Regions from separate parts of the Streptomyces sp. NPDC053076 genome, predicted to be linked through region 1. Evidence: riboswitches for the same ligand, from Rfam matches in the RefSeq annotation. Region 1 holds a riboswitch; each other region holds the start of a gene.
The links. A riboswitch is a leader RNA that binds a small molecule or an ion and turns the genes downstream of it on or off. The one in region 1 is predicted to bind cyclic di-AMP.
Positions count from the first base shown of each region.

Region 1 (4,178 bases):
GTGACAAGTGATCGTGTGCCGATACGTTCACCCATCAGCGCGGCGAGCGGCACCATCCGCCGCGCTGGTCCCGCTGTCGCTCGAAAGGCATCTGCATGCTCTCCGGGAACGGTCGACACCGTCGCCCCCGCCAGGCACCGGCCCTCCTCGTCGCGGCCGGGGTGACCGGCTCCGCCATCGCCATCCCGCTCCTCGGCGCGGCGAGCGCCAACGCGGCCGACGGCACGACCTGGGACAAGGTGGCCGAGTGCGAGAGCGGCGGCTCCTGGAGCGCGGACACCGGCAACGGCTACTACGGCGGGCTGCAGATCTCGCAGGACGACTGGGACAAGTACGGCGGCTCCCAGTACGCGGCCAGCGCCGACCAGGCCAGCCGTCTGCAGCAGATAGCCGTCGCCGAGAAGATCCTCGCCGACCGGGGCACCACGCCCTGGGCCACCTGCGCCCTGCTGTCCGGTCTGACCTCCGACTCGGGCTCCGTGGACGTCGACACGGGCGTCGGCGACTCCGGTGACAGCGACGGTCCGGGCCACTCGTCCGGATCGGCCGACCGTTCCGACACGTCTGACACCTCCGGCACCGCCGACTCGTCCGGTCTGCCTGATTCGTCGTCCTCCACCGGGACCGGCTCCGCCACCGGCACCGGGACCGGCTCCGGCACCGGGTCCTCCTCGGGCGAGACCGGCACGGCGACCCCGAAGCCGGGCAAGGACGCCGGTACGGCCACCGGTTCCACCGGGACCAACACTCCCAAGTCCGACAAGTCCTCCTCGCGGGACTCCGGAAGTCCGCAGGGGGCCGACGGTGCTCCCACGGCCACCCCGGACGCCGCGACCGAGCCCAACGCGCAGCAGGCTGCCGGTTCTTGGAGCCTGGTCGACACCGGGGCCCTCAGCAGTGGTGGACGGCACCGCGGGGCGAGTGCGGACGAAACGGTGACAAACGGTCCGGGTGTCGCCGGCTCCGGTCGGCACGCCTCGCCCGAGCCGGGCACCTACACCGTCCGCGAGGGCGACTCCCTGGTCTCCATCGCCGACTCCCTTGACGTCGACGGCGGGTGGCGCGCGCTGTACGCCGGGAACAAGGAGGCCATCGGGCCCGACCCGAGCCGCATCACTGCCGGTCAGACCCTGGAAGTCGGGGGCGAAACGGGCAAGAAGTAGCGGGAGTTGACGCCCCACTTAGCGCCCTAATGTCCGGTTTGGCGAAAGTGTGGGATGAGTCTCAGAAGCCCTGATCGTCTTTGAAATTCCGCGGATCGCGTGTCTACGGTCGAGGCCGCTCGTCACCACGAGCCCCGGCAGCCACCACGCCGAATCCTGCCAGTGGTTGCCCGGGAACAGTCGACGCGTAAAGCGCCGTAGGCAGGAGCGGGGGACCCAAGGTAGGCGCCGGGGCCAGCACTTGAAGCTGGAACCGGCTGGGGGTGAAGCCGCACTCCGCGCAAGCGGGAGGTGCGGCCGGGCAACTCAACCGGCCCGAACCCGACAGCTCACCTCGTAGGCGTCGGTGAGGGGATCTCCATGCTGTTTACCGGCAAGGGCAAGCACCGCCGTCCGTCCAAGGCCGTCCGCGCCGTCGCGCTGGCCGGTGTCACCGGCGCCGCCGTCGCCGCCCCGCTGATGGCGGCCGGCAACGCCTCCGCCGCCACCACCTCCGAGTGGGACACGGTCGCCCAGTGCGAGTCCGGCGGCAACTGGTCCATCAACACCGGCAACGGTTACTACGGCGGCCTCCAGTTCTCCGCCTCCACCTGGGCCGCGTACGGCGGCACCCAGTACGCCGCCACCGCCGACAAGGCCGGCAAGGCGCAGCAGATCGCCGTCGCCGAGAAGGTTCTCGCCGCGCAGGGCAAGGGTGCCTGGCCGGTCTGCGGCACGGGCCTGTCGAGCACCCCGAACAGCGGCCCCGCCCCGAGCGCCCCCTCCACCACGGACTCGGGCAGCGGCACCACCACCACCACCCGCTCCACCGACCAGCAGGCCGCCTCCCGCTCCGCCGAGCGCCCGGCCGCGTCCACGAGCAAGAGCAAGACCGTCACCACCCCGACCGGCAAGACGGTCAAGAAGGGCGACGGCGAGTACAAGGTCGTCACCGGTGACACCCTCGGCACCATCGCCGAGAAGCACCACGTCCAGGGCGGCTGGAAGAAGCTGTTCGAGCTGAACAAGGACATCGTCGAGGACGCCGACCTCATCTACCCGGGCCAGCAGCTGCACCTGAAGTAGCCACCTGGCTCCCAGCCGGCCCACAGGACCCGCACATCCGTGCGGGCCACCCTGAAGGCCCCCGTGCGGGTCACCCCCCGTCCCCCACGGGCCCCCCGCCCCGGTGCGTGTTCCCCCGTACGCACCGGGGCGGGCTTTTTTGTGCGCAGCGCACGGAAGTCCGCCGCACCTCTTTGTTTCGGGCAGAAACAAAAGGTACCGTCGGCTTGTCCACGGGACGGTCGGTCGGTGGCCGACGCCCCTGGGACGGTTAGGCTCTAGTCGCAAGGCACACCAGCCCCGCACTTCCAGCGTCACATCCAAGAAGGAGATGCTCGTGCCGTCCATCGACGTCGTCGTAGCCCGGGAAATCCTGGACTCCCGAGGCAACCCCACGGTCGAGGTCGAGGTCGGCCTCGACGACGGCAGCACGGGTCGTGCCGCCGTCCCGTCCGGCGCCTCGACGGGCGCCTTCGAGGCCATCGAGCTGCGCGACGGTGACCCCAACCGCTACCAGGGCAAGGGCGTCGAGAAGGCCGTCCTCGCCGTCATCGAGCAGATCGGCCCGGAGCTGGTCGGCTACGACGCCACCGAGCAGCGCCTGATCGACCAGGCCATGTTCGACCTGGACGCCACCGACAACAAGGGCTCCCTGGGCGCCAACGCCATCCTCGGCGTCTCGCTCGCCGTCGCCCACGCCGCCTCCGAGGCCAGCGACCTCCCCCTCTTCCGCTACCTGGGCGGCCCGAACGCGCACCTGCTGCCGGTGCCGATGATGAACATCCTGAACGGCGGCTCGCACGCCGACTCCAACGTGGACATCCAGGAGTTCATGATCGCCCCGATCGGCGCGGAGTCCTTCTCCGAGGCGCTGCGCTGGGGCACCGAGGTCTACCACACGCTGAAGAAGGTCCTGAAGAGCAAGGGCCTGTCCACCGGCCTCGGCGACGAGGGCGGCTTCGCCCCGAACCTCGGCTCCAACCGCGAGGCCCTCGACCTCATCCTCGAGGCCGTCAAGGAGGCCGGTTACGCCCCCGGCGAGCAGATCGCCCTCGCGCTCGACGTCGCCGCCTCCGAGTTCTACAAGGACGGCAAGTACCTCTTCGAGGGCAAGGAGCGCTCCGCCGCCGAGATGACGGAGTACTACGAGGAGCTCGTCGCGGCCTACCCGCTCGTCTCCATCGAGGACCCGCTGTTCGAGGACGACTGGGCCGGCTGGAAGGTCATCACCGACCGTCTCGGCGACAAGGTCCAGCTGGTCGGCGACGACCTGTTCGTCACCAACCCCGAGCGCCTGGCCCGCGGCATCGAGGAGGGCGCCGCCAACGCCCTGCTGGTCAAGGTCAACCAGATCGGCTCGCTGACCGAGACCCTGGACGCCGTCGAGCTGGCCCAGCGCAGCGGCTTCAAGTGCATGATGTCCCACCGCTCCGGCGAGACCGAGGACGTCACCATCGCCGACCTGGCCGTCGCCACCAACTGCGGCCAGATCAAGACCGGCGCCCCGGCCCGCTCCGAGCGCGTCGCCAAGTACAACCAGCTGCTGCGCATCGAGGAGATCCTCGACGACGCCGCGGTCTACGCCGGCCGCTCCGCCTTCCCGCGCTTCAAGGGCTGAGGCTGACCCAACCTGGCGTAAGGCTTAGCCAGTCGTACGTACGTCCCCGTACCCGGTCCCGTACCGTGTGCGGGGACGTACGCGCGTGTGAACGGGAGGCGGGGAAGATGGCCGTGAAGGACCGGGACCGGTTCTCCACCGCGACCAGGCTCAGGCTGCTGGGCGAGCAGACGGCGGCCCGTGTCTACCGCTCTCAGACCAAGCGGCAGGCCCGCCGATCCCGGCTCACCGGCCGCGCGGCGCTGCTCGCCCTGGTGCTGTGCACGCTGATCGTCGCGCTCGCCTACCCGATGCGGCAGTACGTCTCCCAGCGCGCCGAGATCGCCGAACAGCAACGGCAGCAGGAGCAGGCG
Region 1 covers NZ_JBITZL010000011.1:150,408-154,585, forward strand. Annotated here, with positions in the region: gene ACIGYR_RS34185 (transglycosylase family protein) at 96-1,163, shown strand; cyclic di-AMP (ydaO/yuaA leader) riboswitch at 1,347-1,521, shown strand; gene ACIGYR_RS34190 (transglycosylase family protein) at 1,524-2,228, shown strand; gene eno (phosphopyruvate hydratase) at 2,539-3,825, shown strand; gene ACIGYR_RS34200 (septum formation initiator family protein) at 3,933-4,178, shown strand, end outside.

Region 2 (4,178 bases), on a different contig from region 1:
CGGCCGACTGCCGGACGGCGGGCCTGGCCGTGGGCTGCTTCCGTCCTCCCTCCGTGCCCGACGGCATCTCACGGCTGAGGCTGACCGCCCGCGCGGACCTCACCGGGGCCGAGATCGAACGCGCTGTACGAGTCATCGGCGAAACGCGACCATGAGTCGGCGTGACACGGCCGTGTGTCGCACGAGTGTGCAGAGAATTTGATCGATTTCGATCAGAGCGTGGTGACGAAGCCCGCCCAGCTGGCGGGGGAGAAGAGCAGCGCGGGTCCGGTGGGGAGCTTCGAGTCGCGCACGGCGAGCAGCCCGGCCGCGGGTCCGGAGTGCGGCCGGGCCGTCTCCACGCAGTTGTTGGCTCCCGTGCTGTAGCTGCTGCGCAGCCAGCGCACGTGTTTCAGATCGATACTGGCAGGGACGTTCCGAGGCAGAGCTGACATGGTGCCTCCTTACGCGCCGTCACCTATCCCGGCGATGTAGTCCAACGATTCCTGGGGGGAAAGGGCATGGAACTGAAGAGTGCTGAAGGCCTCGGAGTAGGTCATCAGGTCTTCTTTCCGTTCCAGGTAGAGGCTACTCGTCAACTGGTCGACAACAACTACGTCCAGATCAGAAGTGCTCGGAAATGAGAAAATAACGAAAGGCCCGGTGAGGCCGACATGGGCTCCCGCCGCGAAGGGCAACACCTGGAGCCGCACCTGGGGCAGGCGGGCGGCCTCCATCAGCCGCTCCAGCTGCCGGGCCATCACCCCGGGACCGCCGACCTCGCGGCGCAGCACCGCCTCGTCCAGCACGGCGCTCAGCACCAGCGGCGGGTTCGAACGCAGTACGTCCTGCCTGGCCAGACGCACCTCCACCAGCGTGTCCAGCCGGTCCTCGTCGAGGTCCTTCACCGCCGCCCGGGTCACCGCGCGGGCGTACTCGGGGGTCTGCAGCAGGCCGGGCACGACCGTGGTCTCCAGGGTGCGCATCGCGCTCGCCTGCGACTCCAGGCTGATGAAGTCGCGGTAGGTCGGCGGCAGCACCCCGCGATAGGCGTGCCACCAGCGGTGCCGGCCGCCGGTGTCGTCCGACCCCGACAGCATCAGCAGCAACTCGCGCAGATGTCTGTCCCGCACCCCGTAGGCGTCGAGCAGTAACCGCAGATCGGCCGGTTTCACACCACTGGCGCCGGTCTCGATGCGGCTCACCTTCGACTGGTGCCAGCCGACCAGCCGGGCCGCCTCACCGCTCGTGAGCCCGGCGCCGGTACGCAGCGTGCGCAGTTCGGCGCCCAGTTTGCGACGCCGCACTGCCGGACCGTTCTGCATAGGCTCTTCCTTACTCCTTATGGGCCGACCAAATACGGTCTCGCGTCGCAGAGTTCACCGCTTCGAGCGACAGATATATGCATATCTTGGTGGATCGCACCCCGTGTCGGCCCGGTGATGGCAGTCTGGCGGGCAAGCACCAGTCCGGGACCGTACTCGAACCCTCCGCCGTATGTCGGACCGCGGTCCCGCGGGAAAGGGACGACGTCGCCATGGCAGACCATCTGGAAGCATCCGTCACCCTGCCGAGCGATCCCGCCTCGGTCTCCGCCGCCCGCTCCTACGTCGTGGGCACCCTGGTGGAGTGGGGCCTGCCGTCGGACACGGAAGCGGCCGACACCGTCCGCCTCATCGTCTCCGAACTCGCCACGAACGCCGTACAGCACACCTTCGGTCAGTCACCCACCTTCACGGTCGACATCGCGCTGCACCATGACGAACACCTGCGCATCGGCGTCACGGACAGCCATCCCCGCTTCCCCAAGAGACTGCCCGCCGCCGTCCAGCAGGACAACGGGCGCGGCATGGTCATCATCCGCTGCCTCACGGCGGAGTGCGGCGGCAGACTCCGCATCCGCCCCACCCGTGAGGGCGGCAAGACGGTCTCCATCGAACTCCCCTGGGCGCTCCCGGCGGCACCGGTCCCAGCGGGACGACCGCAGGAGCAGTAGCCCCGGGTGCCGCGGTGACCTGAACGGCGGGTCGTGGTCCGCGACCGACAGCCGTACGTCGCGACGCGCCCGGCGGAACGCGCTCGACCGCCGGCGGCAGCGGAGGGCCTCCGGCGGTCGAGAAGTGTCCAGCGGCAGCACGCCCCCGGGGGGCCGCCCGTGGGCTCCAGGCGGGCGCCGGAGCGGCGCCGGCGGCGCTGGGAGCGGCCCGGCTGCTGGAGCCGCTCCTGGCCTCGCGGCGGGTCAGCTCACCCGGCCGTACCACACGCTCTTCGTCCAGATCTTCTGGAGCCTGACCACGTCCCCGGTCCTCGGGGCGTGCCAGATCTTGCCGTGGCCGGCGTAGATGCCGACGTGGTACACGCTGGAACCCGAGTGGAAGAACACCAGGTCGCCGGCCTTGCGGCTGCGGGAGGAGACATGGTGGGTCTTGTTGTACTGCTGGGCGGCGGTCCGCGGCAGCTTCTTGCCCGCCTTCTTGAACGAGTAGAGCGTCAGCCCCGAGCAGTCGAACCTGCGCGGTCCGCTGGCGCCCCAGCTGTACGGGGCACCCTTCTTGGAGGCCGCGACCTTGAGTGCTTTCGTCGCGATGGTCGCGGCGGAGGCGTCGGTGGCGAGGCCGGGCACCGCGATCGAGCCGCCCACGGCGGCGAGGGTGAGAGCCGAGGCCGTGCCGGCCCGGGCCATCAGCGACGGGACACGATTGAGCGCAGTCATGCGCAACCCTTCGTCAGCCGCCTGTGAAGGATGACCTGTCGGATTCGGGCTGGCGAAGTTGCCCGGCCGCGTTGCCACGGCTTCACCCCAAGGGTCGCTGGGAGCGTCCGTTCCGTCTGTGTCGAACAGACGGACATCCGTTCCGGTGACCCGCCTTGCCTGGGTCCTCCACTCCTGCCGATCCACTCCTGTCGACCGGTCATCCGGGCGGCGGCAGGACTCGGCGTCCGCCCGGATCGCCCCGCCGCGGTGGCGGGGGCTTGTCGTCAGACAGGGATCTTGACGCACGACTGTCAGAAAATCCCAACGGAACCGTGGATTTGTGGCGTTACTCACCACTCGCCCGTTCGGGTGGACACTGCTCTGTTCGAGCTTCCGTCAATTCCCGGACGTAGCCCCGGACCTGGGGAAAGGGGTCGTCCGGCGACACACGAACCCGCGCGTTGCGCAACTCGGGAGCCCCGGAAAACGATCAGGATGTCCACCGGTCGGCGGTACGTCGTTCGGGCCGTTTCAAGTCCGGTCCGAACGACGCGTGTCGACGCGCGGGTTCCGACGGTCCCGCCGGATGTCCGCCTCAGCCCACGCCGTCGGTCGGGAGCGCGACGCGAGCGGCGCGGCGTTCACCGTCCAGCACCCGCAGCGCCCGTGCCAGCGTGTCCCCGTGCAGCTCCGTCTCGCCCCGCCGGTGCATCAGCGCGAGCGCGTCCCGCAGCTCTGCCGCCTTGCGCACCAGGGCCTGGGCCGCACGCAGTCCGGCGTAGGTGTCACCGTGCCTGGCGGGGTTGATGCGCCCCAGCAGGTCGATCGCCTCCAGGTAACGGTCGACCAGCTCGCCCTCGGCGCGGGTCAGGGCGGGCAGCGGTGGAAGTTCCGGCAGCATGGGTGGCTCACCTCGCGTCCGGTGCGCCGGGCGTGTCCCGGCGGCTGGGCACGATGCCGTCCACAAGTCCGTACGCGAGCGCCCCGGAGGCGTCCAGGACCAGGTCACGCTCCAGATCCTCGTGGACCTGCTCGGCCGTGCGCCCCGTGTGCCGGACGAGCATCTCCTCCAGCGTCCCGCGGACCCGGGACAACTCTTCGGCCTGGATGAGGAGGTCGCTGGGCTGGCCGCGCACCGGCTCCGGCAGCGAGGGCTGTTCCATCACGATCCGGGCGCCGGGCAGCGTGAACCGCTTGCCCGGGGCGCCGGCCGCGAGCAGCACCGCGGCCGAGGCCGCGGCCTGCCCCAGGCAGTAGGTCGCCACGTCGCAACTGACGTACTGCATCGTGTCGTAGATCGCCGCCATGGCCTCGAAGGAGCCGCCCGGCGAGTTGAGGTACAGGGTGATGTCCTGGTCCGGGGCGGCGTGTTCGAGGTACATGAGCTGGGCCGTCACGTCGCTCGCCGCCGCGTTGTCGACCGGGCTGCCGAGGAAGACGATCCGGTCCTCGAAGAGCTTCGCGTACGGATCGAGGGTGCGCACGGCGGCTCCGGTGCGCTCGG
Region 2 covers NZ_JBITZL010000008.1:346,359-350,536, reverse strand. Annotated here, with positions in the region: gene ACIGYR_RS30180 (8-amino-7-oxononanoate synthase) at 1-155, shown strand, start outside; gene ACIGYR_RS30175 (DUF397 domain-containing protein) at 213-434, opposite strand; gene ACIGYR_RS30170 (helix-turn-helix domain-containing protein) at 444-1,304, opposite strand; gene ACIGYR_RS30165 (ATP-binding protein) at 1,517-1,975, shown strand; gene ACIGYR_RS30160 (C40 family peptidase) at 2,219-2,692, opposite strand; cyclic di-AMP (ydaO/yuaA leader) riboswitch at 2,696-2,928, opposite strand; gene ACIGYR_RS30155 (hypothetical protein) at 3,270-3,575, opposite strand; gene ACIGYR_RS30150 (ATP-dependent Clp protease proteolytic subunit) at 3,583-4,178, opposite strand, start outside.
Region 2: it holds a riboswitch for cyclic di-AMP, as region 1 does, so the genes downstream of both, ACIGYR_RS30160 (C40 family peptidase) here and ACIGYR_RS34190 (transglycosylase family protein) in region 1, are expected to answer to the same signal.

Region 3 (4,178 bases), on a different contig from region 1:
TTGAAGCAATCGCTCCGGGGTGTGGCTCAGGAGCCCGCGGGCGGCGTCGACGGGCAGGGCGAACGGCGCAGCCAGGGGACACCGTCGGCGCCGGAGCGGGCGTCGTCGTCGCCCTGGAGGCCGCGCGCGATCCCCGTGCAGATCTCCGCCAGCTGCCCCACCTGTTCCGGGGTGATCCGGTCGAACAGCAGGGCGCGGACCGTCTCGACGTGCCCGGGTGCCGTACGCTCCAGTACGGCCGTCCCCTCGTCGGTCAGCACCGCGACCGAGCCGCGCTTGTCCTGGTCGCAGTTCTCCCGGCGCACCAGGCCGTCCCGTTCCAGCCGGGTCACCGCGTACGTCAGCCGGCTGCGGGTGATCTTCAGCGTCTCGGCGAGATCGGTCATGCGCAGTCGCCGGCCGGGTGCGTCGGAGAGGTTGGCCAGCACCGAGTAGAACAGGTGCGGCATGCCGCCCTCCTGCTGGAGCTGCCGGTCGATCGCGTCCTCCAGGAGGCGGGAGGCGGCGATGTAGGCGCGCCAGGCGCGCTGCTCCTCGGGGCTGAGCCAGCGGGTCGTCATGCCGCCAGTGTAGGTTTGTTTCAAACTTGAACCAAGCGGTCCGTCTGTCCACCGTCCGCCTCCGGAAGAGAGGGCGTCGATGCCCCTGCCGTACGTGCTGCTGTCCGCCGCCGTCTCCCTCGACGGCTACCTGGACGACACCGGCCCCGAACGGCTCCTGCTGTCCAGCCCGGCCGACTTCGACCGGGTCGACGAGGTACGGGCCTCCGTCGACGCCATCCTCGTCGGCGCCGGCACGATCCGCGCCGACAACCCCCGCCTGCTGGTCAACTCCGCCCGGCGGCGCGCGGCCCGCGGCGCGACGGGCCGGCCGGAGTACCCGCTGAAGGTCACCGTCACCGGCTCCGGCGACCTCGACCCGGACGCCAACTTCTGGCACACCGGCGGCGAGAAGCTCGTCTACACCACCGACGAGGGCGCGGAACGGGCCGCCCGTCTCCTCGGCCGCACCGCGGACGTCGTCCCGCTCGGCCGCGCCCTGGACTGGCGGGCACTGCTGGAGCATCTGCACGACGTGCGCGGAGTCGGGCGCCTGATGGTCGAGGGCGGCGGCACGGTCCACACCCAGCTCCTCCAGCAGGGCCTGGCCGACGAACTCCAGCTGGTCCTCGCCCCGCTGTTCGTCGGGGACCCGGCGGCCCCGCGGCTGTTCGGGACCGGCGGCTACCAGGGCGGGCGCCTGCGCCTGCTCGACACCCGCCGGATCGAGGACGTCGTCCTCATGCGCTACGCACCCACCGCCCCCGGCACCGGCCCGGTCCCCACCGCGGCCGACCGCCACTGGCTGCGTGCCGCCTGTGAACTCGCGGCCCTGTGTCCGCCCTCGGAGACGGCGTTCAGCGTCGGCGCGGTGGTGGTCGCCGCCGACGGCACGGAGCTGGCCCGTGCCCACTCGCGTGAGGGCACCGACCCGGTGGCCCACGCGGAGGAGGCGGCGCTCGCGAAGACCGACGCCGCCGACCCGCGGCTGCCCGGCGCCACGGTCTACAGCAGCCTGGAGCCCTGCGCCCGCCGCGCCTCCCGGCCGGCTCCCTGCGCCGAGCTGATCCTGCGGGCCGGGGTGCGGCGGGTGGTCACCGCCTGGCGCGAACCCGACACGTTCGTCACCGGCGCCGACGGCACGGGTCTCCTGACCGCCGCGGGCGCCCGGGTCGTCGTACTCCCGGAGCTGGAGGGTCTCGCCAAGGCGCCGAACGCGCACCTGCCGGGCTGAGTGCCACCGGTCGGCGACGGTTTCCGTGCGTGACCGCCGGGTCGTCGTGGTCGGTCGCGCACGGTCGCCGTGCCCCTTCGGGGGCGCTGTCGCGCGCCGAAAACACTCAGGGCCCGGAATCCGATGGATTCCGGGCCCTGAGTGTTCAGTAGCGGGGACAGGATTTGAACCTGCGACCTCTGGGTTATGAGCCCAGCGAGCTACCGAGCTGCTCCACCCCGCGTCGTTGTGTCACCAGCATACGTCATCCCTGGGGTGCTTTGCACACGCTTCCCGTCCCGCCTGCCGACCGTCACCCAAGGTGACCGGGCGACCGCCGTGCGGTGACGACTGAGTCACCATCAAAACTGCCAGTGACTACTGAACGCTTCTGGCCCTTAGGTCAACTCGCCCGGTTTGACGGGTTACTGGGCGATAACTCCGTCGCCGAGAACGTTAATGATCAAGTCGAACAGCTTGGAAAGTGACTGGCAGGTCTATTAACGTTCGATAACGCAGCGCGGTCGTCCCAGCCGTCACAAGAGACGGCTCCGTGCGCACGCGCCGAATCCCGCGAGGGAACCGGGGAACCACCACTTTGGGGTGAATCACGCGGATATCGCCGTGAACTCATGGGAGTCCACGATCGGTATACGCGCGTAGGAGACCTTCCTGCTCCGAACCCGTCAGCTAACCCGGTAGGCGGAGGAAGGAAAGGAGCACGCCCGCGTGGCGTCCAACCGGTCTGTCCCCGAAGCCCCGTCCATACCGGCACAGCGCGAGACCGAGACCTTCGGGTACGGCGCCTACCGCGCCGAGGAGGGGCCCTGGGAGGAGTGGAACCCCACTGAGGACTCCGTCACCCCGGTCCGCGGCCGGCACCGCGTCGCCAAGCAGCGCGGCGGCTTCGCGCGCAGCTCCACCGTCCTCGGCGTCGGCGTCATCGCCGCGGTCGGCGCGGGCGGCATGGCCAGCGCCAACACCGGCAAGCCGCCGGTCTCCATCTCCATGCCGGACCTGCCCTCCGTCGGCTCCCTCTTCGACGACGGCTCCGCGGACCCCCAGCCGGCGCAGGCCACCGCGACGCTGAGCAGCGTCGGCGTGTCCTCCGCCGAGGGCGAGGACTCCACGGACGCGGGCGAGGTGCTGCGCAGCCGGATCATGGCCCAGGCCGAGCAGCAGCAGGGCCAGGCCGAGACCAAGGCCACCGCCGTCGCGCTCGCCGCCGCCGAGAAGCGGAGCGCCGAGGCCGCCGCCAAGGCCGAGAAGGAGGCCGCCGCCAAGGCCGCCGAGGCCAAGGAGAAGGCGGAGGCGGACGCCAAGAAGGCGGCCGAGGAGAAGCGGCTGGCCGAGCTGGCCAAGCAGTACACGCTGCCGACCTCCTCCTACACGATCACCTCGACGTTCGGCCAGGCCGGCTCGATGTGGTCCTCCGGCTACCACACCGGTCTGGACTTCGCCGCCCCCACCGGCTCCCTGATCAAGGCCGTCCACAGCGGCACGATCACCGAGGCGGGCTACGCCGGCTCCTACGGCTACCGCACGATCCTCACCCTGGACGACGGCACCGAGCTGTGGTTCTGCCACCAGTCCTCGATCAACGTCTCCGTCGGCCAGAAGGTCTCCACCGGTCAGGTCATCGGCCGCGTCGGCGCCACCGGCAACGTCACCGGACCGCACCTGCACCTGGAGGTCCACCCCGGCGGTCAGGCCACCGGGATCGACCCGATGGCGTGGCTGCGGGACAAGGGCGTCAACCCCTGACGGGCCGCCCTCAGCGGGAAGCCTCGCGGGCGTCGTGGCGGGACGCCTTCGCGGGAACTCGGCGCCGGCGGGGCGGGATGCGATCGTCCCCCGCCGGTGTTGGCATGACGTATGACGTCACTTCGTAAACTCGGCTCTTCCGACCTCGAGGTCTTCCCGCTCTCGCTCGGTGGCAACGTCTTCGGCTGGACCGCCGACGAGCAGACCTCCTTCGCCGTCCTCGACGCCTACACGGCGGCCGGCGGCAACTTCATCGACACCGCCGACTCCTACTCCGCCTGGATCGAGGGCAACCAGGGCGGCGAATCCGAGACGATCATCGGCAAGTGGGTCACGGCGCGCGGCAACCGATCCGATGTCGTCATCGCGACCAAGGTCAGCCAGCATCCGCAGTTCCAGGGGCTGTCCGCCGCCAACCTCAAGGCCGCCGCCGACGCCTCCCTGCGCCGCCTGGGCACCGATTACATCGACCTCTACTACACCCATTTCGACCAGCCCGAGGTGCCGGTCGAGGAGATCGTCGGCGCGCTGGACGAGCTGGTGAAGGCCGGCAAGGTCCGGCACATCGGCGCCTCCAACATCACCGCCGAGCGCCTTCAGGCGTCCCTCGACTTCTCCGACCGCGAGGGCCTCGCCCGCTATGTCGCCCTCCAGCCGCACTA
Region 3 covers NZ_JBITZL010000007.1:21,253-25,430, reverse strand. Annotated here, with positions in the region: gene ACIGYR_RS26355 (MarR family winged helix-turn-helix transcriptional regulator) at 27-560, opposite strand; gene ACIGYR_RS26350 (dihydrofolate reductase family protein) at 640-1,773, shown strand; tRNA gene ACIGYR_RS26345 (tRNA-Met) at 1,923-1,996, opposite strand; cyclic di-AMP (ydaO/yuaA leader) riboswitch at 2,305-2,474, shown strand; gene ACIGYR_RS26340 (M23 family metallopeptidase) at 2,482-3,516, shown strand; gene ACIGYR_RS26335 (aldo/keto reductase) at 3,628-4,178, shown strand, end outside.
Region 3: it holds a riboswitch for cyclic di-AMP, as region 1 does, so the genes downstream of both, ACIGYR_RS26340 (M23 family metallopeptidase) here and ACIGYR_RS34190 (transglycosylase family protein) in region 1, are expected to answer to the same signal.

Region 4 (4,178 bases), on a different contig from region 1:
GGTCCTCGCCGAGGGCGTGGCGGCCGGCGAGTTCGTGTGCGCGGATCCTGTCGGTGCGGCGCTTCGGCTGACCGCGCTGCTGGACGGGCTGGCTGTGCAGCTGACGTCGTACCCGGGCGCGGTCGCGCGGTCCCGGGCGCAGGAGTGGGTGGACGACGCCCTCGCCCGGGAACTGGGCCTGGACCTGGCGGCGTTGACCGAACGGGAGCGGTGAACGCGCGCACGAGCCGCCCGGAACCGCTTCCGCGAGCCACCCCGGACCGCGTGCGTGAGCCACCCCGCACCGCTTGAGCTACCCCGACCGCTCGTGTGCGCCACTTCGAACCGCTGGTACGAGGCCCAGGCGATCCGCAGCCGCTTGAACGAGCCGGTCGCAACCGGCCAGTGCGAGCCGCCCGGAACAGCTTGTGCGCGCCACCCCGGACCGCGTGCGCAGGCGGTCCGGGGTGTGGTCGGCGGTGTCAGGCCACGGAGGCGATCCACGTCTTGATGTCGTCCGGCGACAGCGCGCCCTTGGCGGTCACATGGTCGCCGGAGGACTCTCCGCGCAGCCGGCGCCCGATCCAGGGGACGAGGTACTCGCGCGCCCACTGGACGTCGTCACGGCGGATGTCCAGGGTGCCCCGGGGCGGCAGCGGCGGCCACGGCTGTTCCGGGTCGGCCGGGATCTCCAGACCGAGGGCCTGTCCGGCCCGCAGCGCCACGCGCGTGTGCCCCTCGGGCGAGAGGTGCAGCCGGTCGCTGTCCCAAGCCCTGCGGTCCTGCACGGACTTCAGGGACCACAGGTCCAGGACGGGACAGCCGTACCGGTCGGCGATGGCCCGGACATGCCCGTTGTAGGTGGCGATCTTGCCCCGCAGATGCTTGAGCAAGGGGACGCCGCGGGTGTCGAACCCGGTCGTCACCAGCACGGTGCCGGCGGCCTCGGCCAGTTGGGCCACGGCGCGTTCGAAGCGCTCGGCCACCTCGTCCGGATCGGTGCCCGGGCGGATGATGTCGTTGCCGCCCGCGCAGAAGGAGACCAGGTCCGGGGCCATGTCCACGGCCTGCGGGAGCTGGTCGGCCACGATCTGGTCCAGCAACTTCCCGCGCACGGCGAGGTTGGTGTACCGGAAGTCGCCCTCGGGGCGCCGGTCGGCCAGCAACACCGCGAACCGGTCGGCCCAGCCCACGAACGCCCCGTCGGGCCCGGGGTCGCCGACGCCCTCGGTGAAGCTGTCCCCCACCGCCACGTACGACCCGATCACTGATCTGTTGTCACTCTTCGAATCGTCTGCCACGTCGGACCATGATTCACCTTCGGATGTGACTTACGCGACCGTAGGCCGAGGTTGACGAACGGTGAGATGGGCCACTCGTAAAGAGTTTGCGATATCAGGAATACCGTCGCTCGCGGGGCTGTTGGAGACGGGCACACCGAAGGCCGGACCCGGGGATCGCGGGTCCGGCCTTCGGCAGCGTGTCAGGCAGGTGGTGCGCAGGGCGCCGGTCGTCAGCCGACGGCGACGCCGTGCTCGCGGAGATAGCCGACGGGGTCGAGGTCGGAGCCGTAGTCCGGCGTGGTGCGGATCTCGAAGTGCAGGTGCGGACCCGTCACGTTGCCGGTGGCACCGGACAGGCCGATCTGCAGGCCCGCGGTGACGGCCTGGCCGGCCGAGACGGAGAGCTGCGACAGGTGGGCGTACTGGGCGTAGTGGCCGTCGTTCAGCTTGATGACGACCTGGTTGCCGTACGCGCCGCCCCAGCCGGCGGAGACGACCGTGCCCGCGGCGACGGCCTTGACGGGGGTGCCGGTGGGCACGACGAAGTCGACGCCCGTGTGGTAGCCGCTGGACCACATGCTGCCGGCCACGTGGTAGCCGGTGCCGATGGTGGCACCGGTCACCGGGAGGGTGTAGCCGGTGGAGGTGGACTGCGCGGGACCGGACCCGGTTCCCGGGGACGCCGGGGACGTCCGGGCGGCCCGGGAGGTGGCCGGCCGGGAGGGCTTCGGGGCGGCCGAGGAGTGCTGCGGGGCGGCGGAGGTGTGCCGCGGGGCGGCGGACTCGGTGCGGGCCGGCGCGGCCTTCTTGCCGAGGGTGAGCTTCAGACCCGGGTGGATGAGCGACGGGTCGGCGCCGACGGCCTGGCGGTTGTCGTCGTAGAGCCGCTGCCAGCCGCCGCTGACGTGCTGCTCCTCGGCGATCGTCGCGAGGCAGTCGCCGCTGCGTACGGTGTAGCCGCGCACTCCCGACTCGGGCTGCGCGGCGGTCTTCTTCGCCGTTCCCGGAAGGGTCAGCACGGTCTTTCCGGAAAGCGACTGCGCGGGGGTGGCGGCGTGCGCTCCGGTGGCTCCGAGAAGCGGGAGGGCCAGGGCGGCGCCACCGGTTCCGGCGACGGCGATGGAGCGGGAAAAACGCGGGGTCTTGGGGCGGCGGTGCTTACCCTTGGCGGGCATGGCGCGATTCCTCTCCGGCGCCTGCGAGGTCAGCTGTCGGGTTCGGGCTGGAGCTGCCCGGCCGTGCGCGGCACGGCTGCACCCCTAGCCTGTCGCGGAGACCGGGACAGGCAGTCGTACCTGGTGGGTCCCCCGCTCCTGCCGACGCGGGTCAAGTGTGTGGGGACTCCGGGCGGCGGCAGGATTCGGCGTTCCGTCCGGATTGGTGGCGAACGTAAGCGAGCGAGACGCACGGGAACAAGCAGCTGGTTCCCGTCGTCGGGGTTCCGGGTGATCGGATACGGGAGCTGGCGGTCACCCAGAGTGAATTCCTGGGCCCGTCACCCTGCAATTCGCCTTTTCGGCAGCGTTATTACGTGTACATGACGAGCGACGCACGGTCACGGATATGACGCTCCTCACGCACCTCTCCCGCGGGACCCCCCATTCCATGGCGAGTTGCAATGAAGGATCCCATTTCGGACGGAGAGATCAGATGCGATGCAGTCTGACAATCGTCGCATCCAGGTCACCCTTGAGTTCCATGCGCAAGCCGTGGTGCAGCAACACTGCACCTCGGTGCACTTCGCCCGTTTCGCGGCATTCGTACGATGCTGTCGGGTCGAGTCCGCGCAGCCGCACCGCCGGTACCGGCTCGCCGTAGCTCTGCGCCTGGAGCCAGGCGAGGACGACCGCCTCCTCCCCCAGGACGTACTGGACGGCGCTCAGACCGCCCGTCGGGGGTCGCAGCCGGTACAGGTCGCCGCGCTGGACGACCGGGCGGATCTCCTTGTACAGCTCCACCCATCGGCGCGCCTCGGCCAGCTCCTCCGCGCTCCACACCGTCAGGTCGCCGCCGACCCCGAGCACGCCCGCCATGGCGCTGACGAACCGGAAGCGCAGCGAGCTGACCCGCCCGTTGAGCTGGGTGTTGGGGCTGTCGGTGACCCAGGCGGCCATCACGCGCGCGGGATGGATCTGGGTGAAGCCGTGCTGGACGGCGAGCCGGTCCAGCGGGTCGGTGTTGTCGGAGGTCCACACCTGGTCGGTGCGGCCGAGCACGCCGAGGTCGATCCGGCCGCCGCCACCCGAGCACGACTCGAAGGCGACCCCTGGGTGCGCCGCCCGCAGCCGGTCCAGCAGGGCGTACAGGGCGTGGACGTGGTCCACCCACAGGCGCTGCGGGTACGCCTCCCCGGGCCAGCCGGCGTCGGTGAAGCAGCGGTTGAAGTCCCACTTCACGTAGTCGATCGGGGCGCCGGCCAGCAGCGTGTCCAGCCGCTCCCACAGGTACTCCTGGACGTCCTCGCGCGCGAGGTTGAGCACGAGCTGATTGCGCAGTTCCGTCCGCTTCCGCCCCGGTTGGTACTGCACCCAGTCGGGGTGGGCCCGGTACAGGTCGCTGTCCGGGTTGACCATCTCGGGCTCGACCCAGATGCCGAATCCCATGCCCAGGCCGTGCACCCGGTCGGCGAGGGACGTGAGGCCGCGCGGGAAGCGGTCGGGGTTGGGCGTCCAGTCGCCGAGTCCGGCGCGGTCGCTGGTGCGCGCGCCGAACCAGCCGTCGTCCACCACGAACAGCTCGACGCCGATCTCCGCGGCCCGCCGGGCGAGGGCGGCCTGCTGCTCCTCGGAGATGTCGAAGTTCGTGGCCTCCCAGGAGTTGAACAGCACGGGCCGGTCCTGCCCGGCGTCCGGGATGACGTGAGCGCGCTGGTAGGCGTGCCAGGTGCGGCTCGCGCCACCGAAGCCGTCGTCGCTC
Region 4 covers NZ_JBITZL010000001.1:694,398-698,575, reverse strand. Annotated here, with positions in the region: gene ACIGYR_RS02995 (TetR/AcrR family transcriptional regulator) at 1-214, shown strand, start outside; gene ACIGYR_RS02990 (SGNH/GDSL hydrolase family protein) at 462-1,247, opposite strand; gene ACIGYR_RS02985 (peptidoglycan DD-metalloendopeptidase family protein) at 1,493-2,437, opposite strand; cyclic di-AMP (ydaO/yuaA leader) riboswitch at 2,443-2,605, opposite strand; gene ACIGYR_RS02980 (alpha-galactosidase) at 2,909-4,178, opposite strand, start outside.
Region 4: it holds a riboswitch for cyclic di-AMP, as region 1 does, so the genes downstream of both, ACIGYR_RS02985 (peptidoglycan DD-metalloendopeptidase family protein) here and ACIGYR_RS34190 (transglycosylase family protein) in region 1, are expected to answer to the same signal.